3 regions of the Cedecea sp. genome follow, and region 3 is predicted to be linked to each of the others. Evidence: predicted binding sites of a transcription regulator. Region 3 holds the regulator's gene; each other region holds the start of a gene.

Region 1 (9,900 bases), on a different contig from region 3:
TGTATGGTCATCGGCGAAGATCTTGGTACTGTACCGGTTGAGATCGTCGGTAAGCTGCGCGACAGCGGCGTTTATTCTTACAAGGTGCTGTACTTCGAGCATGACGGTGAGAAGCAGTACAAGGCGCCCGCATGCTGGCCGAAGCAGTCGATGGCCGTCGCCACGACCCACGACCTGCCAACGCTTCGTGGTTACTGGAACCGTGGAGATTTAACGCTCGGTGAAACGCTTGGCCTCTACCCTGATGAAGCGGTACTGGCGGGGCTGTATGAGGATCGTGAACGGGCTAAGCAAGGCTTGCTGGATGGTCTGCATCAATACGGCTGTTTGCCGAAGCGTGCGGGGCATAAGGCTGCGTTAATGGCGATGACCGACACGCTTAACCGGGGAATGCAGCGCTACATCGCGGACAGCAATAGTGCGTTGCTGGGGCTACAGCCGGAGGACTGGCTGGACATGGCCGAACCGGTGAATATTCCGGGAACCAGTGACCAGTATAAAAACTGGCGTCGTAAGCTGACCTGCTCGCTGGAAGCGATGTTTGCCGATGAGCGGGTGAATAAGCTGCTGAAGGATTTGGATAAGCGGCGTAAGAAAATGTAATTTGACGACCCTCACCCTCACCCTCACCCTCACCCTCACCCTCTCCCTGGAAAGGAGAGGGAACAGAATGGTGAAACCTACGAGATCTCTTTCCTCCTGGGGAGAGGGCCGGGGTGAGGGGGTTATCTAATTAGTAATAAGAGTGCTCACCGCGCTGGTGTTCGGTCAGGTCACGAACGCCTTTCAGCTCAGGGAACTCAGCCAGCAGCTGTTTCTCAATCCCTTCTTTCAGCGTCACATCTACCATAGAACAACCGTTACAGCCGCCGCCAAACTGCAGAATGGCATAGCCTTCATCGGTAATTTCCATCAGCGTTACGCGACCACCGTGGCCAGCCAGCTGTGGGTTAACGGTCGCCTGCAGCATGTACTCGACGCGCTCCATCAGCGGCGCATCGTCAGAAACTTTACGCATTTTCGCGTTAGGCGCTTTCAGCGTCAGCTGGGAACCGAGCTGATCGGTGACGAAGTCAATCTCGGCGTCTTCGAGGTAAGGTGCGCTTAGCTCATCGACATAAGCGGTTAACTGCTCAAACGGCAGTGCTGTATCGGTCGCTTCAACCGCATCCGGCGGACAATAAGACACACCACACTCCGCATTCGGGGTGCCAGGATTGATTACGAATACGCGGATTTGCGTCCCTTCTTCCTGATTTGCCAGCAGTTTGGCAAAGTGGGATTGTGCAGCATCGGAAATACGGATCATAACGATTGCTCAATAGTTGACTATTTTAGTCGGTTATAATACGCCCATCGTCGAGGGTCTACAAGGTTCGACACAGGCACCATACCTGGACAGTCGCTGCGCCCTGCCTTTTCAGCAACCGCGCTATCTCCGCAACAGTACTACCCGTCGTCACGACATCATCCACAATAGCCATATGGCGACCCGCTACCGGGATTTCAACCCTAAAGATGCCTTTCAAATTCCTCTTTCGCTCTTTGGCCGTTAGCGTGTGCTGCGCGGGCGAAGAACGTATGCGTTTGATGGAAAAAGGAAAATGATTACAACCCAACCAGCGTGCCAGCGGAGTAGCAATAAGTGCGCTTTGGTTATAGCCACGCCGCCATGCACGGCTGCGATGCAGCGGCACGCTCAGAATGATGTCGGGTATCGTGATACGCCCGTCCCGCCTGGCTGCCAGTACGCGCAGCAGCAGCAGGCGTGCCAGCGAGGGGGCGAGCGAGGGCGAACCGGTAAATTTAAGGTGATGAATAAGCGAGCTTAGCGGGGGAAGGTAATCGGTAACATAGGTGATTGTGTCCCACTCAGGCATCCGTTGCAGGCAGCGTCCACAGGGTAATTTAACGCTTAAGGCTGGCAAACCGCAGTGTGAGCAGCAAGACGGTGGCTTCGGTAGTGAGGCTGTACAGCACGAGCAAATCCCCCATCCAGGGCAGGCAAGCGGTAACTCGCATAGCCAACAGCGTCCAGGGATTGTTAGCATAGCGTTCTCCTTGCTGATGAAAATGAGAACGGTAACCGATGAGCGAGCTGTGGTGGCAAACAAAAGGTGAAGGAAAATACGATCTTGTGCTGCTGCACGGATGGGGGCTGAACGCCGGGGTATGGCACAACATAGAAGCAGAACTCGGCTCGCAATTTCGGCTGCACCTGGTCGATTTGCCGGGGTACGGTCGAAGTAAAGGTTTTGGCACGTTAACGCTGGCGCAAATGGCTGACATTGTGCTGTCGCAGGCACCAGAACGCGCCATCTGGCTGGGCTGGAGCCTGGGGGGATTGGTGGCAAGCCAGATAGCACTCGCTCATCCCGAACGTGTAAAGGCGCTGGTGACGGTGGCATCCTCGCCGTGCTTTACCGCTTCCGAAAGTTGGCCCGGTATTAAACCGGACGTCCTGGCCGGGTTCCAACAGCAGCTGAGCGAAGATTTTCAACGCACCGTTGAGCGCTTTCTGGCGCTGCAAACCCTGGGGACAGAAACCGCTCGCCAGGATGCTCGCTTGCTTAAATCCGTTGTTCTGGAGCAGCCGGTGCCGGAAGTGGAGGTGCTAAACGGCGGTCTTGAGATCCTGAGAACCGCCGATCTGCGTACGGGGCTTGCCGCTTCCGCAGTGCCGCATTTACGCCTGTATGGCAGACTGGACGGTCTGGTACCTCGCAAAGTTGTTCCCCTGCTTGATACCCTTTGGCCGCAATCCGGCTCGTTTATCTTCGACAAAGCGGCACATGCGCCATTTATCTCGCATCCGGCTGAGTTCTGCCGGGCCCTGCTGGAATGGTGTCAGCGTCCCGGGGAGTAATTTGTTCATCCGTGGCGAAAAAAGCATTTTGTGCCAATACTCAATTATTCACCCTGTAAAGGGTGAATAAGTAAACCATTGTGGGTGAATCCCGGTGACTAAAAAAACAGATACCTATGGAGAGTACTGGCTATGAAATTGATAACAGGCATCGTTACGACATTGTTGGTTAGTGCTGTTTCCTTTGGCGCTTTTGCGGCTAAAGAACTTGAAAAAGATAAAGTTGCGAGCATGAAGTTAACCAAAATCGGCACTATCGTGACCGATAAAACGTCTGCTTCAATGGATGCGAAGCGGGATTTGGTTAAGAAAGCAGATAAGCTCGGAGGGGACTACTACGTGGTGACCAGCGCCGAGAAATACACGAAAAACGTTCGTGCAACTGCAGACGTCTATAAAATTGCTAAATAGTTTTGCTATAAAAAAGGCGGGATACCCCGCCTTTTTTGTCAGCGTAATGCCCACAGCTCCCGCACACACAGTTTCCCTTCCGGACAACTTTTGCAGCTTCCCGTCAGGCAACTGCTCGGGTCTTCACTGATGCGCATTGCTTTACCCATGGCCTCCAGGCGGTCAAGCATGGCGGCCACCAGCGGCAGGGGCGTAGCAAGCTGCTGGCTTATCTGCTTCGCTTCCAGGCGGCCCTGAAGCGCCAGGGCGTTGCGGATATCAATCAGGCTCGCCATTCATCGCTCCTTAATGGCAGTCGCCGGTGCTGCTCTGGCAGCAAGACGACGGCGTTTTTCTGACGGCCAGCAGCGAGACGTCAACGCGGCTGCGGGCCCGGCGCAGGCCGCCCAGCAGCAGAACGTTGAACAATACCACCGCCAAAATACAGACCAGACTGAACTGTGGGTGCTCGCTAAAGGTGACGCTCTGGTAGTACAGCGTAGAGAGCGAGTAGGCGATATTCAGCCCCCAAAGTACCGAGAATGTCATCCAGCCCCGGCTCGACTCTCGGGCTATCGCGCCCATCACCGAGATGCACGGAATATAGAGCAGGACGAAAATGAGATAGCTGTAGGCGGCGGCTTCGCTGCCAAACTTGCTGCTCATTACGCCCATCGGCCCGGAGGACATTTCGCCGTCGCCTTTGCTGGCTTCAATCGGGTTTGCCAGCACGCTCAGGCTAAAGGTGTTTTTCAGGCCCTGCCAGGTTTCATCGGCGGCGGCGCCCAGCTCGTCAAGCAGATTAAAGCTTGCGGCATCAAACTCCTCGTTATGGATATCTTCGGCGGTATAGAGGGTATTCAGCGTACCGACAACCACCTCTTTTGCCATCGCGCCGGTAAACAGCCCAACGGTGGCCTGCCAGTTATCATCGTGGACGCCAATCGGCTTGAGCAGAGGGGTCAATACGCGGCTAACGGAGGCCAGCGCTGAGTCATTAATGTTATTTACCGCCTTGCCGCTAAAGGAGAAGCTGTTCAGTGCGCCAATGAAGATACTCACAATAACAATCACTTTACCCGCACGCAGCACGAAACCTTTCAGACGCTGCCAGGTCTGCAGGAGCAGGCTCTTGAGATGGGGAACGTGGTAAACCGGTAGCTCCATCACGAACGGTGAGGCTTCGCCGCGCATGATGGTGTGTTTCAGCATCAGGCCGGTAAGAATAGCCATCACGATGCCGAGGATGTAGAGCGAGAACACGACAAGCGCGCCCTGCTGACCGAAGAACGCGGCGGCAAAGACCGCAAAAATCGCCAGCCGTGCGCCGCAGGACATAAACGGCGCCATCATGATGGTCATCAACCGTTCGCGTGGAGCATCGAGGGTACGGGCCCCCATGACCGAAGGCACGTTGCATCCAAAGCCCACGATCAGCGGTACGAAGGATTTACCCGGCAGCCCTAAGGACTGCATCAGGCGGTCCATCACGAAGGCGGCGCGAGCCATATAACCGGAGTCTTCGAGGAACGACAGGAACAGGTACATCATACCGATTTGTGGGACCAGCGGCAGCACGGTATTGATCCCGCCGCCGATGCCCTGGGCAAGGAAAATGGTCAGCCAGTCGGGGAAGTGCAGCGTATAGCCAAGCCACTGAATACCGTGAATGAATATCGCCACCGAGCCGGCGTCAAAAATAGGCTGCAGCGCCCCGCCGATGTTAATCGCCAGCAGGAACATCAGGTACATCACCAGCATAAATATCGGCAGGCCGAGGTAGCGGTTGAGGATGATTTTATCCATCGCCACCGTCAGGTGGTTCGGCTCGGCGGTCATGCTGTTGCTGACTGCGTCACAGACGGAGGCAATACTTTGGTAGCGTGCATCGGCAATCAACAGGGCAGGGTCGTCAACGGTGTCCGCCAGGCGGGCGCGAGCGGCATTCAGCCCGTCAGAGGCATCGCCCGCATAAGCCAGGCTGTAGATGTCACCTTCCAGCATCTGCAGCGCCAGCCAGCGGCGTTGCTTAACCGGCATCTCCTGTGGCATAGCCGTTGCCAGTTTATCCGCTTCCTGCAGTAAAACCTGCGGATAGTGAACCAGTTCGCTTCTTTGGTTGGGTTGTTTGCGGTCAATGGCGAGCTTCAGGCTCTCTATTCCCCGTCCGCGAGTAGAAACCAGCGGCACGACCGGGCAGCCCAGGCGGGCGGCAAGCGCGTCGATGTCGATGCGGATAGCCTGCTTTTCGGCGATATCGAGCATGTTCAGCGCAACCACGCACGGAATGCCCAGCTCCAGCAGCTGCAGCGTCAGGTAGAGGTTGCGTTCAAGGTTGGAAGCATCAACCACGTTGATAAGCAGGTCAGCATCACCGCTGAGGATGTAGTGGCAGGCGATTTGCTCATCGAGCGAAGTCTGCGACGAAATAGTGGTGAGCGAATAGGTGCCGGGTAGATCAACCAGCGTCACCTGATGCTCAAGCGTGGAAAACTGACCTTCTTTGCGTTCTACGGTTACGCCAGCCCAGTTTCCCACGCGCTGGCGGGCACCCGTCAACTGATTGAATAGCGTGGTTTTACCTGAGTTAGGATTGCCGATTAAACCTATGGTTAAGTTTTTCATTTTATTCGTGGACTTCGTTGAGTTTGCAAAAAGCGCGTACGCTCACCCGCCGTTAAGCAACGGCTTCAACATTCACCAGCGCGAGGTCTTTCTTACGCAATACCAGGCTAACGCGGCGCGTTTCGATATGAATAGGGTCGCCGAGCGGAGCCACGCGGACTACGTTGAATGAAGAACCCGGCAGCATGCCGAGAGACAATAATTTTTGGCGGTAAGCCGGACTAATTTCACTGGCGAAGCCGGTAATTTTCCACGCGCTATTCGGTATGAATTGCATAGGACCTACTTAGAGCTGGGCTCTGCATTGACGCTGACTGAATGATCGTTTCCATAAGCGAGAAGAGACGCATAACGAAAACCAATTAAGCGGTCGGAAGAAAGAGAAGAAATAACGTTCAATGCAATGATAATGAGAATGGTTACCGCCCACAATATTTATTTTTCTGCCTGAATTATTGCGTTCTGGCACTTTTTTTCAGATGTGGGGATTTTATTTATCACCGTGTGTTGTTGGCGATTTTTTGTAACGTCATGAATAATATTGATTTATATAAAATGACGTGAAGGTGTTTATTATTTTAATGTTATTCAGGTATCACTAATGTTGCATCGGTGATAATTACTGGTTTCGCTGAAGGGTATTTATTGAAAATTGATTTAAATCAAACTTAGTTTATTTTTTTGCACAACGGCGTGAGCGCAAGAATAATTCCTCTCCCCGAAGGGAGAGGAAAGAGAATTAGCGCTTCTTACCCATAGCGGCGGCCAGGGCGTCCATCATGGCGCTATTTCCACCGCTGGCGTTGTCACGCCCGCGCGGTTTTTGCGGTGCAGCAGGTCTGCCTTTTTGCTCACGAGGGGTATTACCACCGCTGTTCCGGCGGCTGCCGCTTTCGCCCGGCTGTTCGTCGAGGCGCATGGTTAAGGCGATGCGTTTGCGCTGCAGGTCAACCTCAAGCACTTTGACCTTCACGATATCGCCCGCTTTCACCACTTTGTGCGGATCGTCGATGAATTTGTCCGACAGGGACGAGATGTGAACCAGCCCATCCTGATGTACGCCGATATCCACAAACGCACCGAAGTTGGTGACGTTGGTCACCGCCCCTTCCAGCACCATGCCCGGCGTCAGGTCGTTCATGGTTTCCACGCCTTCGGCAAACTGCGCGGTTTTAAACTCAGGGCGCGGGTCGCGACCCGGCTTTTCCAGCTCTTTAATAATGTCCGTCACGGTCGGGACCCCGAAACGCTCATCGGTAAACTGGCTGGCTTTCAGATCGCGCAGCTCGCTGCTGTTGCCCATCAGGTCCTGCAGCGCCTGCTGGGTTGCGGCCAGGATGCGTTCGACCACCGGATAGGCTTCCGGGTGAACGGTTGAGGCATCCAGCGGGTTATCGCCGTGGTTAATACGCAGGAAGCCCGCGCACTGCTCGAAGGCTTTTGGCCCCAGACGGCTAACTTTCAGCAGCTGCTGGCGATTCTGGAAGCGGCCATTCTCGTCACGCCAGCTGACGATATTCTGCGCCATCATGCGGGTCAGGCCGGCAACGCGCGTCAGCAGCGGCACGGAAGCCGTGTTCAGATCCACGCCAACGGCGTTTACGCAGTCTTCCACTACCGCATCGAGCTTTTTCGCCAGCTGAGCCTGGCTGACGTCATGCTGATACTGGCCGACGCCGATAGATTTCGGATCGATTTTCACCAGCTCGGCCAGCGGATCCTGCAGGCGGCGAGCGATCGAAACTGCACCGCGGATAGAAACATCCAGGTCAGGAAACTCCAGCGCCGCCAGCTCGGAAGCTGAATAGACGGACGCGCCCGCTTCGCTGACGATGACCTTTTGTGCCGTGACTTTCGGGAACTGCTTCTGTACGTCGAGGAAGAAACGCTCGGTTTCACGGGACGCGGTGCCGTTGCCAATGGCAACCAGCTCGACGTTATGCTTTTCGCAAAGCGCAGCAACGGCGATAGCGGCTTTTGCCGCCTGGCCGGTATGCGGATAAATGGTATCGGTAGCAACCAGCTTGCCGGTGGCGTCAACTACTGCGACCTTCACGCCGGTACGCAGGCCCGGATCGAGGCCCATTGTGGCACGCAGGCCAGCCGGAGCCGCCATCAACAGGTCATGAAGGTTGCGGGCGAAGACGTTAATCGCTTCGTCTTCCGCGCGCTCGCGTACCGTGCCCATCAGCTCGGTTTCAAGGTGCATCAGCACTTTGATGCGCCAGGTCCAACTGACGACGGCTTTACACCAGCTATCGGCAGGCGCATTGTTCAGGCGAAGATCCAAATGTTTGGTAATCAGCTGTTCGCAATAGCTCTCACGCGGTGGCTCATCGAACTGCGGGTCAGCATTCAGCGATAGCTGTAATACTCCTTCGTTACGCCCGCGGAACATCGCCAGCGCGCGGTGGGAAGGGACGGTCGCAATGGCTTCGTGGTGGGCAAAGTAGTCGCGGAATTTTGCGCCTTCTTCCTCTTTACCGCTTACCACGGCAGAAACCAGGTGTGCATTCTTCCATAAATAGTCACGCACTTTCGCCAGCAGCGCGGCATCTTCAGCGAAGCGCTCCATCAGAATGTAGCGTGCGCCGTCCAGCGCGGCTTTGGTGTCCGCCACGCCTTTGTCGGCGTCCACGAAGCGAGCAGCTTCCTGCTCAGGGTCGTGTGAAGGCTCGTTCCACAGCAAATCAGCCAGCGGCTCAAGGCCGGCTTCAATGGCGATTTGCCCGCGGGTACGGCGCTTGGGTTTATACGGCAGGTAAAGGTCTTCGAGTTCGGTTTTGCTCAGCGTGCCGTTGATGGCACCGGCAAGCTCGTCGCTCAGTTTGCCCTGGTCTGCAATGGATTTGAGGATGGTCTGGCGGCGTTCTTCCAGCTCGCGCAGGTAGCTAAGACGAGTCTCCAGTTGACGCAGTTGCGTGTCATCCAGACCGCCGGTGACTTCCTTACGATAACGTGCGATAAACGGCACGGTATTCCCTTCATCCAGCAGGCGAACGGCAGCTTCTACCTGTTCGTTTCTGGCCTGAAGCTCACCCGCAATAATGCGGCAAAGCGAATCATTCATCATGGCTTTTCATCTGTGTAGTACGGAAAATTCAGCAAACAGTTATACGGATCGGGGCATGAAAATGCCAGCCACCGACCCCCGGATATTGGGTTTCAGACAGTTCTGTGCGAATTATTCAGGTTTAGGATACTCAATTTCATTGACGTACCACTGCGCCTCTCCCGCTGGCGTTTGCACCACGGCTAAATCGCCCACCTCTTTTTTGAGCAGCGCTCGTGCCATCGGTGAGTCGATAGAAATGTAGTCCTTGCGGCCAAAAATTTCGTCATAGCCAACGATACGAAAGCGCAGCAGGTCGCCGTCGTCGTTTTCTATTTCGACCCACGCGCCGAAGAAGACTTTGCCTTCCTGCTGCGGCGAATAATCGACAATTTTAAGCCGTTCCAGAGATTTAGTGATATAGCGAACCCGGCGGTCAATTTCGCGCAGACGCTTTTTGTTGTACTGGTAGTCGGCGTTTTCACTGCGATCGCCGAGGCTCGCGGCCCAGGTCACTTTTTTGGTCACCTCGGGGCGTTCTTCACGCCACAGGTAATCCAGCTCTTTTTTGAGCTTTTCGTAGCCTTCACGGGTGATTAACGGCGTTTTCATCTTTCTACCCTGCAGCCTGTAAAATCAGAGTGTGATTTAAACCGATGCTCAATGAAGAATGCAACCGGTGCATTTTGGGAAGCAAGTCACCAAATTTTGATTTAAAACGTTGATAACCGACTGTTTAATATGCTTTGTAACAATTTCGACTAGAATGTATACCAGAATTGACTGGTCGTATTAGCGCAGTTTTTTAAGAATACACACTCAACTGTTCGAGCCTTTGGGAGTACAAACGATGCAAGAGAACTATAAAATTCTGGTGGTCGATGACGACATGCGCCTGCGCGCGCTGTTAGAGCGTTATCTCACCGAGCAGGGCTTCCAGGTTCGCAGCGTCGCTAACGCCGAACAA
Region 2 (9,900 bases), on a different contig from region 3:
TCAGATTCAGGCGGTGAGACGTATTACCGAGAAACAGTTTGTTTCCAATACCGGCGACGATCTTGATGTCATTGGCGTATCGTTTGATGCCGGTATGGCCTGCGTGCACGTGCTGTTTATTCGTCAGGGGAAAGTGCTTGGTAGCCGCAGCTACTTCCCTAAAGTCCCGGCAGGCACCGAGCTGAGCGAAGTCGTCGAAACATTTGTTGGTCAGTTCTATTTGCAGGGCAGCCAGATGCGCACGCTGCCCTCAGAAATCCTGCTCGATTTTGCGCTGGCGGACAAATCGCTGCTGGCCGACTCACTCAGCGAACTGGCGGGACGCAAAGTGAATGTGCAAACCAAACCGCGGGGTGACCGTGCGCGTTACCTGAAGCTTGCGCGTACCAATGCGGCAACAGCGCTGGTGACCAGGCTTTCCCAGCAGTCAACCATTCAGCAGCGGCTGAAAGCGCTTGCAGAGGTGCTGAAGCTGCCTGAAGTGAAGCGTATGGAGTGCTTTGATATCAGCCATACGATGGGGGAACAAACCGTGGCTTCCTGCGTCGTCTTTGACGGCAATGGTCCGCTTCGTTCGGAGTACCGACGCTACAACATTACCGGCATTACGCCGGGTGATGATTATGCCGCGATGAACCAGGTACTGCGCCGCCGCTACGGTAAAGCAATAGAAGAAAGCAAAATACCTGACGTGATTCTGATCGACGGCGGGAAGGGGCAACTGGGGCAGGCGAAGACCGTGTTTGCCGAGTTGGATGTCTCCTGGGATAAGCACCATCCTTTGTTGCTCGGCGTAGCGAAAGGCAGCGATCGTAAGGCGGGACTTGAGACGCTGTTCTTTGAGCCGGAAGGCGAGGGATTCTCTTTACCACCGGATTCGCCGGCGTTGCACGTGATTCAGCATATCCGTGATGACTCGCACGATCATGCGATATCCGGGCACCGTAAAAAACGTGCTAAGGTAAAAAGTACCAGTTCGCTGGAAACTATCGAAGGGATCGGCCCAAAACGCCGCCAGATGTTGTTGAAGTATATGGGCGGATTGCAACCGTTAATCAACGCGTCCATTGAAGAAATAGCAAAAGTGCCGGGCATCTCGCAGGCATTGGCAGAAAAGATCTACTACTCGTTGAAACATTAAGGGCTCTGTAGCAACATAGAGACAATTTCCACTTATGACAGATAGTTAACCGGCACTATGCGATTCAATATCCCAACACTGCTCACGCTGTTTCGTGTCATCCTTATCCCGTTCTTTGTGCTGGCGTTTTATCTGCCGTTCAACTGGGCCCCGTTCCTTTGCGCTTTTATCTTCTGGCTGGCGGCGATAACCGACTGGTTTGACGGTTTCCTGGCGCGGCGCTGGAACCAGAGTACGCGCTTTGGCGCATTCCTCGACCCGGTTGCTGATAAGGTGATGGTGGTGGTGGCCTTAGTGCTGGTAGCGGAACACTATCACGCCTGGTGGGTCACTCTGCCCGCGGCAACGATGATCGCCCGCGAAATTATCATCTCCGCACTGCGCGAATGGATGGCGGAAATCGGCAAGCGTAGCCGCGTTGCCGTCTCCTGGATAGGCAAAACCAAAACCATGGCGCAAATGCTCGCGTTGATCGGGATGCTGTGGCGCCCGAATATGTGGATAGAGTACACCGGTATTGCGCTTTTCTTTGTTGCTGCAGTACTTACGTTCTGGTCTATGTTCCAGTATCTTGCTGCGGCACGCGGCGATTTGCTCGAACCGTGATCTATCCGGCGCAAAATTCAGCAAACGATTCGTACTGTTATAAAATTTCATTGACTCAGTGCGTCAGGTAAGTAGAATGCAACGCATCGAAAGGCAGCACTGCTTGCCGGAAGATAATAAAATCAAGTGATTAGCTTAACGGCCACCAACGGTCACTTGTACAAAATGCGGGAATAGCTCAGTTGGTAGAGCACGACCTTGCCAAGGTCGGGGTCGCGAGTTCGAGTCTCGTTTCCCGCTCCAGATTTAAGCAATAGACCTTGTCTGTTGCGGCCTGAAAAGGCAAAAGATTTTGGCGCGTTAGCAAAGCGGTTATGTAGCGGATTGCAAATCCGTCTAGTCCGGTTCGACTCCGGAACGCGCCTCCAATTTCTTCCCGAGCCCGGATGGTGAAATCGGTAGACACAAGGGATTTAAAATCCCTCGGCTTATGGCTGTGCGGGTTCAAGTCCCGCTCCGGGTACCATGGGAATAAAAGAATAAAATCAATGATAAGCAGTGTCGTGTAAACCACCTTCGGGTGGTTTTTTATTGCCTGCTATTTGCCTTCCAGAAATTTACGCCTTCGTCCTTTGCCTGTTCCCCTAAAAGAATGCCATGCTGAGCCATCGATTAGCACCACGCTCAGGTGAATATGAACATCTCTTCACGACACTATTTTGACGTCAGTTTTCAGGGCCACAGGCTTTATGCTGACAGCATCTTCGGCAGCAAAGGACACGTGCTGATGATCCACGGAGGGGCAAAAGACCGTGAGGCAGGCCTGCGTTATCGCAACTTACTGGCTGAACTGGGCTTTGGCAGCACGGCGTTTGATTGCATAGGGCACGGGGAAACCGGCGGGGAACTTTCTCACTCTTCGCTGGCCAGCCGCACCGGGCAGGCAGAGGCAATCGCCAGACATCTGGGCTCCCGGTTAACGGGATGTATGGGCGTGAGCATGGGGGCATATAACGCTTTGCAGCTAAGCCGCTCCGTACCCCTGCGCTCATTGGTCCTGATGGTACCCGGCGTGTATCATCCTTCGGCATATCGGGTAAATTTTGGGCCTGAATTTTCTGCGATTATCCGCAAGCCGCTGAGCTGGGCGGAGAGTGATGCGTGGCAGATTATCTCTGAATTTAGCGGGAATGCTTTGGTGATTGCCGCCGCTGAGGATCAAGTGATCCCCGCCGGGATCCCCGGGCGGCTTTATGATTCGGCTTCCAGTCAGATAAATAAAGCGTTGCTGACTATCCCAAATGCCGGTCACAACAGCGTATGGCAGGAATTGCAGCATAACAGGCGGCTCTACGACAAGACTTGTCAATTACTGACGGAATGCCTGTCTGATTCGTAATGCGGCATAACTCTTCGGAGCCGGAACGGGTACAATACGCTACATTTTAAAAAAAAACGCGATATGAGGAGCCCGCTGATGACCCAGGGACCGCTGAACGAAGATGAAATTGTATGGCTTGATGATGTGCTGATGAAATATGGCACGGACCATTCAGTGATTGATGTGGCTGAGCTGGACGGACTACTCACGGCTATTCTCTCCGGGCCAAAAGTGACCGAGCCTGCCACCGTGCTGCGCGCCGTATGGGGCGGGGATGTTGAACCCGAGTGGGAGACCAAAGAAGCGCTCACCCGGTTTAGCGTACTGGTATTCCAGCATATGAATGATATTGCCGAACGCCTCGCGGAGTACCCTGAGCAGTTTGAACCGCTGTTCGGCACCCGTGAAGTGGATAACCGCGAAATCACTATCGTTGAAGAGTGGTGCTACGGCTATATGCGTGGCGTAGCTCTTGAGGAGTGGCCTGCGTTGCCGTCTGCGCTGCAACCGGCGCTGGCTGCGATTGCGTTGCACGGGCTTGAAGAAAATCAGGCGAAATTTGAAAGCATGTCGCCGGAAGCATTCTGGGGGAGCATTGAGGCCATTAAACCTGCGGCACTGGATCTATACGGTTACTGGCATAGTCAGCGTGACGGCGGGGCGCTGCACTAAAATGAAAGCAGCAGGCCGCAATGGCCTGCTGACTGAGAGCAATTAAGCCTGGGTATCCAGGGTTGCCAGCTCTTTATCGACGAAGTACAGGCCTTCGCCGCTTTTGCCCACCAGGCTAAGTTTATCCAGTACGGATTTAAACAGTTTTTCTTCTTCATGTTGCTCGGCAACATACCACTGCAGGAAATTAAAGGTTGGATAATCCTGCGAGGTCATTGCAGAGTGCGCCAGTTCATTAATCTGACGAGTAATTAATTGTTCATGCTCGTAGGTCGCTTTAAATAAATCATCCAGCGAAGCGTACTCTAAATAAGGAGACGGGATAGCGTTAATACGCGGCATGCTCCCGGTATCATTTAAGTAAGCAAACAGGCGCTGCATGTGCTCCATCTCTTCCTGGGCATGGCGACGCAGGAAAGCGGCTGCCCCTTCGAAGCTGTGATAGCTGCACCAGGCGCTCATCTGCTGGTAGAGCAAGGAGGAGTAGAGTTCAAGGTTCATCTGCTCGTTCAGTTTTTCAATCATTTCCGTCTTCAGCATCACAGGCTCCATAATTTTGGGGGGCGTTAATATGGCGCTACTTTAATTATTTATTTTTCTGAATGCAAAGGAATTGTTAATTATATTAGTGTAATGAGAATGGTTGTTACTATTATTTTATTTATGACAACATAAATTAATAATGAGAATTAATCTTGTTCCGCTTTTCTATTTAATGGGCCTGGTTGGCGGTAATAAAACGCGAATATTTTTGATTGAAATAGTAACCATGCTAACGGTAAGCTTATGTTGCCATTGGAAAAACTTATGGCTAAATATTCTTATAGGCGCCATTTACCTGACGCAGTAGCTGTGGCTAAATACGTTTCTTTCAAAATTAGATTGCACATGAATATTCTTCATTTTCTACTCGCACTTGTTGTCATTATGGGACTGGCGTGGCTGGTGAGCTTTGACCGCAAAACCATCCGTATCCGCTATTTGTTACAACTTATCGTTATTGAGGGCCTGCTGGCCTTCTTCTTCCTGCATTCCGACAGCGGGCTGTGGGTGATTAATGGTGTCTCTGGTTTCTTTGGTCACCTTCTGACCTTTGCCGGGCAGGGCAGTGATTTCGTCTTTGGCGGAATGAGTAAGGCGGGTCTGGCCTTTATCTTCCTTGGCGTACTGTGCCCGATAATTTTTATCTCGGCGCTTATCGGTATTCTCCAGCACTTCCGTATTTTGCCGATCGTTATTCGTATCGTCGGTACGTCGCTTTCCAAAGTGAACGGCATGGGTAAGCTTGAGTCGTTTAACGCTGTTAGCTCGCTGATTCTGGGGCAGTCTGAAAACTTTATTGCCTACAAAGGCGTATTGGGTGACCTCAGTTCCCGCCGCCTGTTCACCATGGCTGCGACGGCGATGTCTACCGTTTCGCTGTCGATTGTAGGCGCCTACATGACGATGCTGGAACCCAAATATGTGGTGGCTGCGCTTATTCTGAATATGTTCAGTACCTTCATTATCCTGTCGATCATTAACCCGACTCGTCCGGGCGCTGAGCCAGAAATTAAATTAGAGAAGCTGCACGAGTCGCAGAGCTTCTTTGAAATGCTGGGCGAATACATTCTGGCGGGTTTCAAAGTCGCGATGATTATCCTGGCGATGCTGATTGGTTTTATTGCCCTCATCAGCGCCATCAACGCACTGTTTGCCACGATCTTCGGCCTGAGCTTCCAGCAAATTCTCGGTTACGTGTTCTATCCGTTTGCCTGGCTGGTGGGTATTCCTCCGGCGGATGCGCTGAAGGCGGCCGGTATTATGGCAACCAAGCTTGTCGCCAACGAGTTTGTGGCAATGATTGAGCTGCAAAAAATCATGGCAACGCTGTCACCGCGCGGTCTCGGGATCTTGTCGGTATTCCTGGTGTCGTTTGCTAACTTTGCCTCAATCGGCATTGTTGCTGGCGCCATTAAGGGACTGAATGAAAAGCAGGGGAACGTGGTGTCTCGCTTTGGTCTTCGCCTGGTGTACGGGGCGACGCTGGTCAGTCTGCTGTCGGCGGCGTTTGCCGGGTTAGTACTGTAAAAAAACAAAAACGGCGGGTTTCCCCGCCGTTTTCTTAACGCTGCTTTATCAGAATGCCGCGCAGACCGGCTGGTCAACGCGCATGACGGATTCCTGCGCAAAGCGGGTTTTATAGATAGCACGCAGTTCGTCGACTTTCTTGCTACTCTCAGCGTCGCTACCGCGGATCAGCATAATCGCCTTGCTCGGTTCGTGGGTGACTTCGCCCTTCGCATTCAGCCACTGGCCTTTTGCGTCGTATTCGGTCAGCCCTTCACGGAAGCGTGGGGTCACGTCTTTATCGACAAAGCTACGCCATTCATTGGCGGTGATTTCCGCGCCTGACGGACGGCTGATGCCAAAGTAGAGCGTGGTTTGCGTCATCGGGTCGCCAACCTGGCACTGCTTAGCCGGTGCGGTAACCGCCGTTGTTGTTTTAGCCGGCGCGACACAGCCCGCCAGTACCAGGGCTAATGCCCCTGCAAGTGTTGCTTTATAAAATACCATTATCCACCTGTCTTACTGTCATCATCATTATTAAAATTAAGCGCGGAATTATTCCGACGCGCTATCAAATTACAATTCCATAATTTTCGCAAGTCACCCAGCATCAACAGGGCAAGAATAATCCCGCTCATCCCGCTTCCCAGAAGTACCCACTGCGCCGGGAAGTTGTCGGCAATCCCGCCGGTTATCAGCGGCACGAGCAGCGTGATGCCAAGCTGTAATCGCCAGCTTGAGGCGATTGCCGGGCCAACGTGGCGCGAGGGGAAACTGTCCATGACGTTGAGCGTTGCCACCAGATAGAACCAGTTGCTGAACAGATGGGCGATGACAATAAGCGGTACCGCAATCCACAGGCTACCGGACTGCGCCACGGCGAAATAGCAGAGCGTGAAGAGCAGCAGTGCTATCGTTAAGGGGAGAGTGGCGCTGGCGCGATAGCGCACCTGTCTCTCGCTAAGTACCAGGGGCGCTAAAAGTTGGCCAACGCTGCGGGCAAAAAGCAGTATCAGCCCGTTGTCCGTATTATTGCCGGGCAGAGCGGGAGCCAGGGCGGGAAGCAAAGCCATTACCGGCGCCCCGACCAGCGCCAGGCTGGGCAGCAGTAGCAGGCTACGTTTTTGCTGCGGCGTCAATCTACGCCAGCTAAACCTCTCATTGTCGATATAGGTTGGTTCTTCTTCACCTTGCAAAATAAAGAAGGTGGCGGCACGCCATAGCAAAGCTATCGCGGCCACGAAGCTGAGCGCATCCAGAAAAAGCAGCAGCCAGAGGCTGACGTGGCCATACAGCAGAGTGCCTGCCCCTACGCCAAAAATGACGTTAGCCGCAAAAACCAGCGTTTCAATACCTGCGGCAGCGGGCATCAGGTCTTCTGATAACCCTTGCTTAAAGAGCTGACTGAGTACCGGCACCGTCATACCCGTGCTAAAAGCCGCCGCGGCCTGGCTTAACAGCAGCAATGTTGGATGATCGCCCTGCAGCGCCTGGAACGGAAGAATCAGGCCTGCCAGACCGAGTGTTTCACCCAGGAGTAGAACAGAGAATGCAGGCCATCGGCGCAGCAGCCACACGCCAAGAAAGCTTGCGGGCAAGCCGGGAGCCAGCGCGAGAACATAAGCAAGAGAAAGCCAGGTGGGGGTAGCATGGCTATTTAACAGCTGGCTAAAGACCAGGACATAAGTCAGGCCGTTGCCCATGGAGGAAAACAGCAGTGCAAGCCCGAGTAGCGTGAACCAGCGGTGCTGGCGCAGGGTGCGCAGCAATAAAAGGATCATGATAGGTTCCTGATTAACAAATAGAGTCAAGCCGCCGTTCTGGAAACGGCGGCGCGAGATATTTATCGTCAGGAACGCATTACATTGGCGGCAGGACTCTCTTTAACCAGATGCAATCAACATAGATGAAATTGCCGGAATTACCAGTTACTGGTGACACCAGCATATTGTGGCCCGCTGACTCCGCGGCACTGATACTCCAGTACAACCTGGGTATTCAGGCACAGGCTGCCGCTATAGGTTGTACAGGTTTTTATGTCGCTGCCATAGGGCAAGGCACTGGCATATCCCCACTGTTGGCACTGGCGAGTGGCCGTCGACTGCGCGAGGAATTTGTCCACTTTGGCCGTCTGCAGCGGTGGCAGGTTATAGGCAAGGCGAACGACACCGGAAGGCTCGTTGGCATTGAGCGGTACAGGCGTTTTACTTACTGTACATCCGCCAAGTAACAGGGCGGTAGCGGCCAGATAAATGCGCTTCATCTTTATTTATACCTCGTGCTTAACCGCTGACATGGTAGCACGCGCGGCCTGCAGAAAAGCGTATTCAATACAAAGGGCAGCGGATTTCGTAAATTTCGAATTTTAAATAAGCCTTAATTCAAATTACGACATGAATGCATTTTACCTAACGGAAATTCACCATAAAACGCGTGGCGATTTTTTGATCGAATGCGCGTCAAGTTTTGCTGAAACGTGCCGACAATAGCGCTACGGCGCGATTTAATTTCACTTATGCAGACATACAAGTGGATAAATCAGGACGTGCACCGTTTGAAATAGCACAGGACGTGCCTTTTACTTTTGACCGGGGAATCAGACAGATGAATGTACTTCGTAATATCAAAATCCGCGCAATGGTGGTGCTGATACAGATCTTTTCAAGCCTTGCATGGACGAGCGTGGCGGGGGGCACGCTTTGGCTGCTGCACAACCTGAAGCAACAGCTCACGCTTAGTTCTAGCCAGTCTGAGTGGATAAGCACGGCTCAGTTTATGCTCATGTTTTCAATCGCTATCAGCGTTGCGATTGCTCTCTTCACCGAGCGCTATCTGTGGTTCTGCCTGGTGAAGCCGGTGAATACAATCCGCAACCATATGCACGTCCTGGCGCGCGGCGAACTTGCCGCGACGCTACCGGATTTAGGCCGTAACTGTATTGGCCTGATGGTTCCGCCGATTCAGAAAATGCAGGATAACTGGGAAAAGGCGGTCAGCAGCATTCGCGATAGCGCCGATGCTATTCGCGCTAACGCAACGGAAGTGTCCGGGGTCAATACCGATCTGTCATCTCGCTCTGAGCAGCAAGCCGCCGCGCTGGAACAAACCAGCGCCAGCATGGAGCAGCTTAATAGCACCGTGAAGTTAAACGCCGACAATGCCAACCACGCCAGCCATCTCGCGCAAAACGCTACTAACACGGCGGTTAACGGGGGAGCCTCGGTGAAGCAGGTGGTGAAGACAATGGATGTTATTGCCAGCAGCGCGAACAAAATTGTTGATATCACGACGGTGATTAACAGCATTGCGTTTCAGACCAATATTCTGGCGCTGAACGCCGCGGTGGAAGCCGCGAGAGCAGGGGAGCAGGGGAAGGGGTTTGCCGTGGTGGCCAGTGAAGTGCGCAACCTGGCGAGCCGGAGTGCCGGGGCAGCAAAGGAGATTGAAACCTTACTGAACGAGTCGGTTAGCAATATTCATATTGGTTCACAGCAGGTGAAAAAGGCGGGTGAAGCCATGGATGAGATCCTCAAAGCCGTGAAGCAGGTCAACGATATTATGGGCGAGATTGCCAGCGCGTCCGTTGAGCAAAGCCAGGGGATTGGTCAGGTTGGCGTAGCCGTCAGGGAGATGGACAGCGTAACGCAGCAAAACGTGAACCTGGTGCAGAAATCCGTGCTGTCGTCCGGTGAGTTGGAAAAGCAGGCACACCACCTGCATGATGTGGTGGCGATGTTCCGCCTGGGGAGCATCACACGCTGAAACCGATAAATCGCTAACGCTGAACTGGGCAGCCGAAAGGCTGCTTTTTTTACGCCAGAATACGGCGGAGACGGAAAAATTATGTGATGCACAGGGGGTAAATAATACGCCTTTCGGCCCGCAGACTTTGACGACACACGGTTAGTCAGATTTCAGCTAAGATTATGCTTTTTTATGAACATTTATAAGCGATTGCGAGTGTCGCACTATGCGGGCTCTTATTGAGCAAGGCGTTCCTGAAGCAATGCGTAAACCTCTGGTATTGTCTGCGCTGGTCGCCGCGCTGGCCCTGGCATTAAGCGGCTGTGATGACGCCAAAAAAGAGACCGCTGCAGCATCTGCACCGGCA
Region 3 (9,900 bases):
GCGGAAGGCAATATCACCGAACTGTACTGCACCTATGACCCGGAAACCCTGAGCAAGGACCCGGCAGACGGTCGCAAAGTTAAAGGCGTGATCCACTGGGTGAGCGCCGCACATGCGTTGCCGGTTGAAATCCGCCTGTATGACCGCCTGTTCAGCGTTGCAAACCCAGGTGCTGCGGAGGACTTCCTGTCGACCATCAACGCTGACTCTCTGGTTATTCGTCAGGGCTTCGTTGAGCCAAGCCTGCAGAACGCAGAAAAAGGTAAGGCTTATCAGTTCGAGCGTGAAGGTTACTTCTGCCTCGACAGCCGCTATGCGACGGCCGAAAAATTGGTGTTTAACCGCACCGTTGGCCTGCGTGATACCTGGGCTAAAATCGGCGAATAATTACTGTAGATAGCCTGATAAAAACGCCGCGGAATGCGGCGTTTTTTCTTTATTAGTACATGGTATTAACCTGTAGTACACATTCGCGATGCGAATTAATTCTCATTTACACACGCCTGAGTTTATCCCCACGCTACATCATGTTTTTCCCGTAATCTTCTGATGCTTATAATGAAAGCGCTCTCAAAAGTATTTTGTGTTCCAAATAAGTAGAATTATGGCCTAATAAACTTCGGTGTCATTTTGTTACAAATGCACATAGATTATGTGCTCTCTGTCATACTCCAGGAAATCTCTCATACAAAATCATTGATAATTCGCGTCGCGAAAAATAGTCTATGAGCAGCAGTAATGCGGGTGAGTAATGTAAAAACCGCTTTTAGCCGTTAGGCAATTTTACTTTTTTCGTCATTGACGCTTTTCACGTCAGACGATGATTTTTACGTCAAAGAGGAATTTAACTATGCGTACGTTTAGTGGCAAACGTAGTGCGCTTGCTCTTGCTATTGCAAGTGTTACCGCTCTTTCAGGTTTTGTTGTTGCTCCGCAGGTTAGCGCTGCGGGCTTTGTTGATGACTCAACGCTGACCGGTGGCGTCTATTACTGGCAGCGCGAACGTGACCGTAAAGACGTGACTGACGGTAAGTACAAAACTAACCTGTCACACTCAACCTGGAACGCTAACCTGGACTTCCAGTCCGGCTACGCAGCCGACATGTTTGGCCTGGATATCGCCGCTTTCACCGCCATTGAGATGGCCGAAGACAGCGCCAGCGGCCACCCAAACGAAATCGCATTCTCCTCTAAAAACAAAGGCTACAGCGAAGACTACTCCGGCGATAAAGGCGGCATCAGCCTTTATAAAGCGGCCGCTAAATTTAAGTACGGCCCGGTCTGGGCTCGTGCGGGTTATATCCAGCCAACCGGCCAAACGCTGTTAGCGCCGCACTGGAGCTTCATGCCTGGTACCTATCAGGGGGCTGAAGCTGGGGCGGCATTCGACTATGGCGATGCAGGTGCGCTGAGCTTCTCCTACATGTGGACCAACGAGTACAAGGCTCCATGGCATCTGGAAACGGACAAGTTCTACCAGAACGACAAAAAGACCAAAGTTGATTATCTGCACTCCATCGGCGCGAAATATGACTTCAAAAATGACCTGATTCTGGAAGGGGCATTTGGTCAGGCTGAAGGTTTTGTTGACCAGTACTTCGCGAAAGCGAGCTACAAATTTGACGTTGCAGGCAGCCCGCTGAGCACCAGCTACCAGTTCTACGGCACCCGTGATAAAGCCTCTAACAACACCATCAACGATATTTATGACGGTACCGCGTGGCTGCAGGCGCTGACCTTAGGCTACAAAATTGGCCAGGTTGACCTGCGTCTGGAAGGGACCATGGTGAAGGCAGAAGGCCAGCAGGGTTACTTCCTGCAGCGTATGACGCCAACCTATGCCTCTTCAAACGGCCGTCTCGATGTATGGTGGGATAACCGCTCTGACTTCAACGCCAACGGCGAAAAAGCCGTGTTCTTCGGTGCGATGTATGACCTGAGCAACTGGAATCTGCCGGGTTGGGCTGTTGGGGGCTCCTATGTTTATGCATGGGATGCAAAACCAGCCACATGGGCGCTTGATGCTTCCGGTAACCGTCAGGATATCGCATCCAACAAGATCAAAGAGTCTTCATACAGCCTCGACGCAATGTACACCGTGCAGGAAGGCCGTGCGAAAGGTACGCTGTTCAAACTGCACTTCACTCAGTACGACAACCACTCCGATATCCCAAGCTGGGGCGGTGGTTACGGCAACATGTTCCAGGACGAGCGTGACGTGAAATTTATCGTTATTGCTCCGTTCACCATCTTCTAATGCTAAATCGGGCGCGCAAGCGCCCGTTTTTTATAAGGAACTGAACATGAAAAAAATCCTGCTGGTTACCGCCGTGGCTTTCACGCTCTCCGCCTGCGTTCAGCCCCCGGCTCCGCCGGAAGATTCACATCTGAAGCAGGCTTACAGCGCTTGTATCAATACCGCAGAAGGCAACCCGGATAAAATCGAAGCCTGCCAGAGCGTGCTGAACGTACTGCGCCAGGAAAAACAGCACAAAGCGTTTGTTGAAAAAGAGACCGTGAGCGTGCTGGATTATCAGAAATGCATTCAGGCAAGAAAGAGCGGGAATGATGAAGCCGCGAAGGTTCGCTGCGATAAAATCTGGCAAGAAATTCGCGCGAATAACAGCTGATTACGTTTTTTCAGTCAATAAAAAAACCGGCAAGGGAAACCTGCCGGTTTTTTGCTTTTAAACGCCACCTGTTCGGCAGCGTTCGTTAATGCGGATTACTTATTTAGGATCGTGCGCGGTGTCGTCTTCGCGGCAGTCGCCTTCGGCACAGTGTCCGTACAGATAGAGACTGTGGTTAGTCAGGCGGATACCGTGGCGTGTGGCAATTTCACGCTGGCGCGATTCAATAGAATCATCGCTGAACTCGATTACTTTGCCGCAATCGAGGCAGATAAGGTGATCGTGGTGATGCTGCTGGGTCAGCTCGAAAACGGACTTGCCGCCTTCAAAATTATGGCGGGTCACGATCCCGGCATCGTCAAATTGGTTCAGCACGCGGTAGACCGTCGCCAGGCCTATTTCTTCGCCCATGTCGATCAGACGTTTATATAAGTCTTCCGCGCTGACGTGATGATTTACCGGCTCTTGCAGCACTTCGAGGATTTTCAATCGCGGAAGCGTGACTTTCAAGCCGGCCTTCTTTAATGCGGTATTGTTGTCAGTCATGCGGAAAGTGTCCTGTTGCTTAACGATTCGCTCAAACTGCAGTGAGCGTAAAGAGTAATGCGTCTCATTATAGAACTGCTGCTTCTAAATGGGAACCGCAAGTATGGTGCAAAATGAGGCTGAAAAATCGTGGCGGCGTCGCCATTTACAGTAATTATCAGCCAAGCTGTCAGGAAGACATTGTACAGGGATGTACAAGAAAGTTACAAACTTGTAGCAATTATTTTCATTGCTACAAGCTATCAAGATGGCGCAAACGCTGCATTTGCGCCAGGCAAATCAGGCGTTAATAATATCGGCCAGATTCAGTTCTTCAGAAATCTGTTTGACCCACTTCTCAACGCGCTCGGCGGTCAGTTCCGGCTGGCGGTCTTCGTCGATGGCCAGACCGACAAAGTTGTCGTCGTCTGCCAGGCCTTTTGACGCTTCAAAGTGGTAGCCCGCGGTCGGCCAGTGGCCTACGATAGCGGCGCCGCGCGGTTCGATGATATCGCGAATGGTACCCAGCGCATCACAGAAGTATTCCGCGTAGTCTTCCTGGTCACCACAGCCGAACAGCGCAACCAGCTTACCGTTGAAATCGACTTCTTCGAGAGTCGGGAAGAAATCGTCCCAGTCGCACTGCGCTTCGCCGTAGTACCAGGTTGGGATGCCGAGCAACAGAATGTCGAAACCTTCGAGATCTTCTTTGCTGCTTTTAGCAATGTCATGCACCTCAGCAACGTCTTTACCGAGCTGTTTTTGAATCATTTTTGCGATATTTTCGGTGTTACCGGTGTCGCTGCCGAAAAAAATGCCTACGATTGCCATGAGTAAAATAACCTCTTGAAACTTAATAGTATGCTGGCCGTTCAATGCCCACGTATAGGGCAATCATAGCAGAACAGCTCCACCAGCGGAAACAGCTATCACGCCGGGGTGCACAGTCTGCAACATGGTTTTGCTCACCCTTTTGAGATTTCAGATGACGGGCAGGGCAGCAGAAAGAGCTATCCCAGCTTTTTAAGCTGCTCGAGCAACATCTCTTCGATCAGTTCGCTACGACTGATGCTGCGGGCGTCGGCAAGCTGGTTGAGGGCGTCGACCGCATCATTGTTCAGTTTTAGCTCAACTCGCTTCAAACCACGCACTTTGTCGCGCTTAAGCTGATTGCGTTTATTAATACGCAGCTGCTCATCGCGCGAGAGCGGATTGGTTTTAGGCCGCCCGGGGCGACGCTCGTCCGCGAACAGATCTAATGTAGTACGGTCCGTTTGTTCTTTTGCCATGATTAGGATACTGACAGGAAATTCTGGCTGCAGGGGCAGGGTGCCGGTGCAATTAAGCGCGCCATCATACATCAGCGCGCCATTCCCGCCAACGCGTTAGCGACTTCTGCTGGCCGGTCGTTCTGTTTTTAATCAGTTTTTCGGTTCCGCGTCGATAAATCGGTGAATTGCGCGTAAAACTGCCTCCGGTTTTTCAGCGTGAACCCAGTGGCCCGCGCCAGCGATGACGTGCGCACGAGCCTGCGGGAACTGACTTAAAAGCGCCTCGCGGTGGCTTTCATCAACATACGGCGAGTTCCCGCCGCGGATGAATAAGGCGGGATGCTGCCAGGCGGGAACGGGTTGCCAGCCAACGATACTTTCGTATTGCTGCCAAAGCACCGGCACGTTGAACTTCCACTCGCCGTCGGCAAAAGACTTCAGCAGAAACTGAATGACGCCTTCTTCTTCTACGTGTTCGCGCATGATCTGCGCCGCCTGCTGGCGAGTCTCAACGCCTGCTTCAGTGACCGCACGAATCGCCGCAAAAATCTCGTCGTGACGGCGAACCTGATAGTTAACCGGCGCGATATCAATCATCACCAGTTTATCGATGCGCTGGGGGGCAAGAGCCGTCAGCGCCATCACCACTTTGCCGCCCATAGAGTGACCGATAAACGTGGCTTTCTCGATACCATAATCATCAAGCGTGTCCAGAACGTCGCCGGCCATTGCGGCATAGCTCATATCGTCGCTGCGCGGAGACAGCCCGTGGTTACGCAGATCTATTTGCAGCAAAGTATGATCTTTACCCAGATCCCGCGCCAGCACGCCGAGATTATCCAGGCTGCCAAACAGGCCATGGATCAGTACGATAGGGGAATTGCTATTCGATTGTTGCGCAGTTTGCAGGCGAGCATTTAATTTCATGGCAAAGTTCTTTATTTTGGTTCGTTTGGTTAGGGTATCATGTTGGCATTCCTGCGGGCGTGCGGCAAATATTCAGTTTACTCTGACTTTGAGTCGCCCCTCCTGTTCGCTGTTGGGATTTGACCCTATACTCCCAACGACTTGTATTCAGAAAAGATATCGTACTGGATTAAGATGAAAACAATCGAAGTTGATGACGAGCTTTACCGCTACATTGCCAGTCAGACTAAGCACATTGGCGAGAGCGCGTCAGACATTTTACGGCGTATGCTTAAATTTACCGCCGGGCAAACACCAGCAGCCACTCCTGCACCCGCTGCGCCTGAGCGCTCTGCGGCTCCCGTTGTTGAAGAGAAGCCTGCGAACACCGCTCGTAATCGCGTGCGCGCCGTTCGTGAACTGCTGCTTTCGGATGAATATGCTGCTCAGAATAAAGCCGTAAACCGCTTTATGATGGTGCTGTCCACGCTGTATCAGCTGGACGCGAAAACCTTCGGCGAAGCGACTGAATCCCTGCATGGCCGCACTCGCGTCTATTTTGCCGGTGATGAGCAAACGCTGCTGGCAAACGGCAATCAAACCAAGCCTAAACATGTTCCGGGCACCCCATACTGGGTGATCACCAATACGAATACTGGTCGTAAATGCAGCATGGTTGAACACATCATGCAGTCAATGCAGTTCCCTGCGGAGCTGATTGAAAAGGTTTGCGGCACTATTTAAAAACCTGGCGTCAGTAAGGAAGAGCCAATGGCTAACCACGATCGTGCGGGCCAGCCTGCACAACAGAGCGATTTGATTAACGTAGCCCAGCTTACGGCGCAGTATTACGTGCTTAAGCCTGTGGTGGGTAATAGTGAACACGCGGTGAAATTCGGGACTTCCGGCCACCGCGGCAGTGCGGCGCGTCATAGCTTTAACGAACCTCATATTCTGGCGATTGCGCAAGCTATTGCTGAAGAGCGTGCGAAGAATGGGATCACCGGTCCGTGCTATGTGGGCAAAGATACCCACGCGCTGTCCGAACCTGCGTTTATCTCCGTGCTGGAAGTGCTGGCTGCCAACGGCGTGGACGTCATTGTGCAGCAGGATAACGGCTACACCCCAACGCCGGCGGTTTCTAACGCCATTCTGGTGCACAACCAAAAGGGCGGCGCTCAGGCGGACGGGATTGTTATCACGCCATCCCATAACCCGCCGGACGACGGGGGTATTAAGTACAACCCGCCAAACGGTGGCCCGGCGGATACCAACGTCACCAAAGTGGTCGAAGATCGCGCTAACGCGCTGCTGGCCGATGGTCTGAAAGGCGTTAAGCGTATCTCGCTGGATAAAGCCTGGGAAAGCGGCCACGTTCAGGAGCAGGATCTGGTGCAGCCTTTCATCGAAGGGCTGGTGGATATCGTCGATATGGCCGCGATTCAAAAGGCAGGCCTGAAGCTGGGCGTTGACCCACTCGGCGGCTCCGGTATCGAATACTGGCACCGTATCGCGAAGCACTACAACCTGGACTTGACCATCGTTAACGATCAGGTCGATCAGACTTTCCGCTTTATGCACCTCGATAAAGACGGCGCAATCCGTATGGACTGCTCCTCCGAATGTGCAATGGCTGGCCTGCTGGCGCTGCGCGACAAATTCGATCTGGCGTTTGCAAACGATCCGGATTACGACCGCCACGGCATCGTTACGCCTGCCGGCCTGATGAACCCGAACCATTATCTGGCCGTTGCCATTAACTATCTGTTCCAGCACCGTCCACAGTGGGGCAAAGATGTGGCCGTCGGTAAAACCCTGGTCTCCTCCGCGATGATTGACCGGGTGGTAGAAGACCTGGGCCGCAAGCTGGTGGAAGTCCCGGTTGGCTTTAAGTGGTTTGTTGACGGCCTGTTCGACGGCAGCTTCGGCTTCGGCGGCGAAGAGAGCGCCGGGGCATCGTTCCTGCGCTTCAACGGCACACCGTGGTCGACCGATAAAGACGGCATCATCATGTGCCTGCTGGCGGCAGAAATCACCGCCGTAACGGGCAAAAACCCGCAGCAGCATTACGACGAGCTGGCGGCACGCTTTGGCGCACCAAGCTACAACCGTATTCAGGCTCCGGCCACCTCCGCACAGAAAGCCGCGCTGTCTAAGCTGTCGCCAGAAATGGTCAGTGCAGACACGCTGGCAGGTGACCCGATCACCGCCCGCCTGACGACAGCACCGGGCAACGGCGCTTCAATCGGTGGCCTGAAGGTGATGACCGAGAACGGCTGGTTTGCCGCTCGTCCGTCCGGCACCGAAGACGCCTACAAAATTTACTGCGAAAGCTTCCTGGGCGCAGAGCACCGCGAGCAGATTGAGAAAGAAGCGGTAGAGATTGTCAGCGAAGTGCTGAAGAACGCGAAGTAAAACAAAAGAAGGCTCCCTCGGGAGCCTTTCTCTTTTAGCCTAAAGCCACCATCAGCGCGCCGCAGGTGATAAGCGCCACGCCTATCCCGGCAATCAGCGACACCTTCTCGCCAAATAGAATGACCGCCAGAATCACGGCGAACACCACACTCAACTTATCGATAGGTGCGACCTTCGAGACTTCACCGCTTTTTATCGCCATAAAGTAGAACAGCCACGAAAGGGCACCGGCCACGCCGCTCAGCAGAATAAACAGCAGCGCTTTTTTATCGGCAAACACGGTGCTGATGAGGTTCAGTTTTCCCTGAACCACAACCACCCCAACTAAAAATAACGCCATGACCACGGCACGAACGGCCGTGGCGGTATTGGCATCCAGATGCTGCAAACCAACCTTGCCAAAAATAGCGACCAGCGCTGCCGTGGCGGCAGACAACAGGGCGTAGACTAACCATGCGCTCATAAAAGACTCCTCCTGAACCGACAAGAGGTTACTCTTTCACAGCATAAAACGGTAGCCGATCCCGGTTTCGGTTAGCAGGTGGCGAGGGCGGGCAGGGTCGCTTTCCAGCTTCTGGCGCAGGTGGCCCATATAAATGCGCAGATAGTGGCTGTGCTCCACGGCATTCGGGCCCCAAACCTGATTCAGGAGCTGGCGCTGTGTCAGGACTTTGCCGTGGTTATTCAGCAGGGTGGCCAGCAGGCGGAACTCAATGGGCGTGAGGTGAATTTCCTCTTCGCCGCGGGTAATGCGGCGGGAGGCGAGGTCGACCCGGATTTCGGAAAACTGATAAACCGAATCGGGCTGAACGGTGCTGGCGTGTCGGCGTAGGGCAACGCGAAGCCTGGCCTGCAGTTCGCCAATGCCAAACGGCTTGCTAAGAAAATCGTCCGCACCGGCATCCAGCGCGGCAATCTTTGCTTGTTCGTCGCTTCGGGCTGACAGCACGATGATTGGCGTTTGGCTCCACTGGCGGAAGTCACGAATAAAATCGATACCGTCGCCGTCCGGCAGGCCGAGATCCAGAATCACCAGATCCGGCTTGCGGGTGGCGGCTTCAATCAGGCCGCGCTGCAGTGTTTCGGCATCAAACACGCGTAACGACTCATCTTCCAGCGCGGTGCGCAGAAAGCGGCGGATCTCTTTTTCATCCTCAATTATCAGAACCGTTGTCACAGCGCCTCAATCATTTCAGGGAGTTCGGGGGGAGGCGATAAAGGTAGCACAACGTGGAAGCTGGCACCGCCTTCCGGGCGGTTAAGCGCATAAATTGTGCCGCCGTGGACTTCAACAATCGCCCGGCAGATGGCCAGCCCAAGCCCAACGCCAGGAATAGCTGACTCTTTGTTACCTCGGGCAAATTTATCAAAAATCAGCAGCTCTTTACCAGCGGGAACCCCCGGGCCGCTGTCCCAAACTTCCAGGTCCAGCCTGTCCGCCGTGGCGCTGGCCTTAATGCCAATGTCGGCTTTATACCCGGCATATTTCACCGCGTTTTCCAGCAGGTTGATCAGCACGCGCTCAAGCAGCGGGCCGTCGACTTCAATGAGCATCAGCGGGTCGGGCAGATTGAGGGCGATATGGCGACCGCCGAGGCCCGGCTCAAGCATCTTCAGCGCGCTGCCAACCACTTCTTCCAGCGTCAGCCACTCTTTGCGAAGGTTAAAGCCGCCCGACTGAATACGGGCCATATCCAGCAGGTTATTCACCAGCCGGGTAGTATTTAGCACGTGCTGGCGGATCTCGTTGGCCTGCGGGGCATGTTTTGAGCCTTCGCTGGCGAGATCCAGCGTCAGGATTTCTGCCTGGCCGAACAGGACGGTGAGAGGCGTACGCAGGTCGTGCGAAAGCGCCGCCAGCAGCGAGTTACGAATTTGCTCGCGCTCGCTGGAAAGTCTCGCCTGTTCTTCGCTGGCCGTGAGCAGCAGTCTGTCGAGCGCGGTGGCGACCAGCAGGGTAAAGGTTTCCAGCAGGCGCTGCTGTTCGGGGATCATCAGCTGGCGCAGATTCTCCGGCTCAACGACCAGCAGGCCCAGCGTTCTTTCCGTGGTGCTGAGCGGCAGGATGCGGTAGGGCACACCGGGCAGAGTGTCCGTCCCCGCTCCGGCAGGCTGTCCTTTATCAAAACTCCAGCGGGCAATGGCCTCATCCC

What was found. The regulator Fur, encoded in region 3, represses iron uptake genes when iron is present. The targets are predictions, from matches to a motif close to ATAATAATGAGAACNACTATCAA.
Region 1: feoA (ferrous iron transporter A) is a predicted target of Fur. The motif match lies at 6,285-6,307, and genes of this name have one in related genera.
Region 2: ftnA (non-heme ferritin) is a predicted target of Fur. The motif match lies at 4,374-4,396, and genes of this name have one in related genera.

The regions. Positions count from the first base shown of each region.
Region 1 is NZ_DASYBS010000153.1:61,125-71,024, reverse strand. It holds gene malQ (4-alpha-glucanotransferase) at 1-603, shown strand, start outside; gene nfuA (Fe-S biogenesis protein NfuA) at 734-1,309, opposite strand; gene gntX (DNA utilization protein GntX) at 1,368-2,051, opposite strand; gene bioH (pimeloyl-ACP methyl ester esterase BioH) at 2,090-2,866, shown strand; gene VGM55_RS24590 (YdgH/BhsA/McbA-like domain containing protein) at 2,999-3,277, shown strand; gene feoC ([Fe-S]-dependent transcriptional repressor FeoC) at 3,316-3,552, opposite strand; gene feoB (Fe(2+) transporter permease subunit FeoB) at 3,563-5,881, opposite strand; gene feoA (ferrous iron transporter A) at 5,934-6,158, opposite strand; gene VGM55_RS24570 (Tex family protein) at 6,621-8,954, opposite strand; gene greB (transcription elongation factor GreB) at 9,066-9,545, opposite strand; gene ompR (two-component system response regulator OmpR) at 9,784-9,900, shown strand, end outside.
Region 2 is NZ_DASYBS010000042.1:57,185-67,084, forward strand. It holds gene uvrC (excinuclease ABC subunit UvrC) at 1-1,141, shown strand, start outside; gene pgsA (CDP-diacylglycerol--glycerol-3-phosphate 3-phosphatidyltransferase) at 1,199-1,747, shown strand; tRNA gene VGM55_RS06870 (tRNA-Gly) at 1,915-1,990, shown strand; tRNA gene VGM55_RS06875 (tRNA-Cys) at 2,042-2,115, shown strand; tRNA gene VGM55_RS06880 (tRNA-Leu) at 2,128-2,213, shown strand; gene VGM55_RS06885 (alpha/beta hydrolase) at 2,382-3,086, shown strand; gene VGM55_RS06890 (UPF0149 family protein) at 3,165-3,740, shown strand; gene ftnA (non-heme ferritin) at 3,783-4,280, opposite strand; gene VGM55_RS06900 (NupC/NupG family nucleoside CNT transporter) at 4,629-5,810, shown strand; gene VGM55_RS06905 (DUF3574 domain-containing protein) at 5,859-6,296, opposite strand; gene VGM55_RS06910 (hypothetical protein) at 6,296-7,570, opposite strand; gene yecR (YecR family lipoprotein) at 7,711-8,052, opposite strand; gene VGM55_RS06920 (methyl-accepting chemotaxis protein) at 8,394-9,551, shown strand; gene VGM55_RS06925 (hypothetical protein) at 9,796-9,900, shown strand, end outside.
Region 3 is NZ_DASYBS010000065.1:86,168-96,067, reverse strand. It holds gene glnS (glutamine--tRNA ligase) at 1-387, shown strand, start outside; gene chiP (chitoporin ChiP) at 851-2,257, shown strand; gene chiQ (ChiQ/YbfN family lipoprotein) at 2,304-2,630, shown strand; gene fur (ferric iron uptake transcriptional regulator) at 2,730-3,176, opposite strand; gene fldA (flavodoxin FldA) at 3,456-3,986, opposite strand; gene ybfE (LexA regulated protein) at 4,166-4,444, opposite strand; gene ybfF (esterase) at 4,577-5,353, opposite strand; gene seqA (replication initiation negative regulator SeqA) at 5,528-6,076, shown strand; gene pgm (phosphoglucomutase (alpha-D-glucose-1,6-bisphosphate-dependent)) at 6,104-7,747, shown strand; gene VGM55_RS11010 (EamA family transporter) at 7,782-8,210, opposite strand; gene kdpE (two-component system response regulator KdpE) at 8,247-8,924, opposite strand; gene kdpD (two-component system sensor histidine kinase KdpD) at 8,921-9,900, opposite strand, start outside.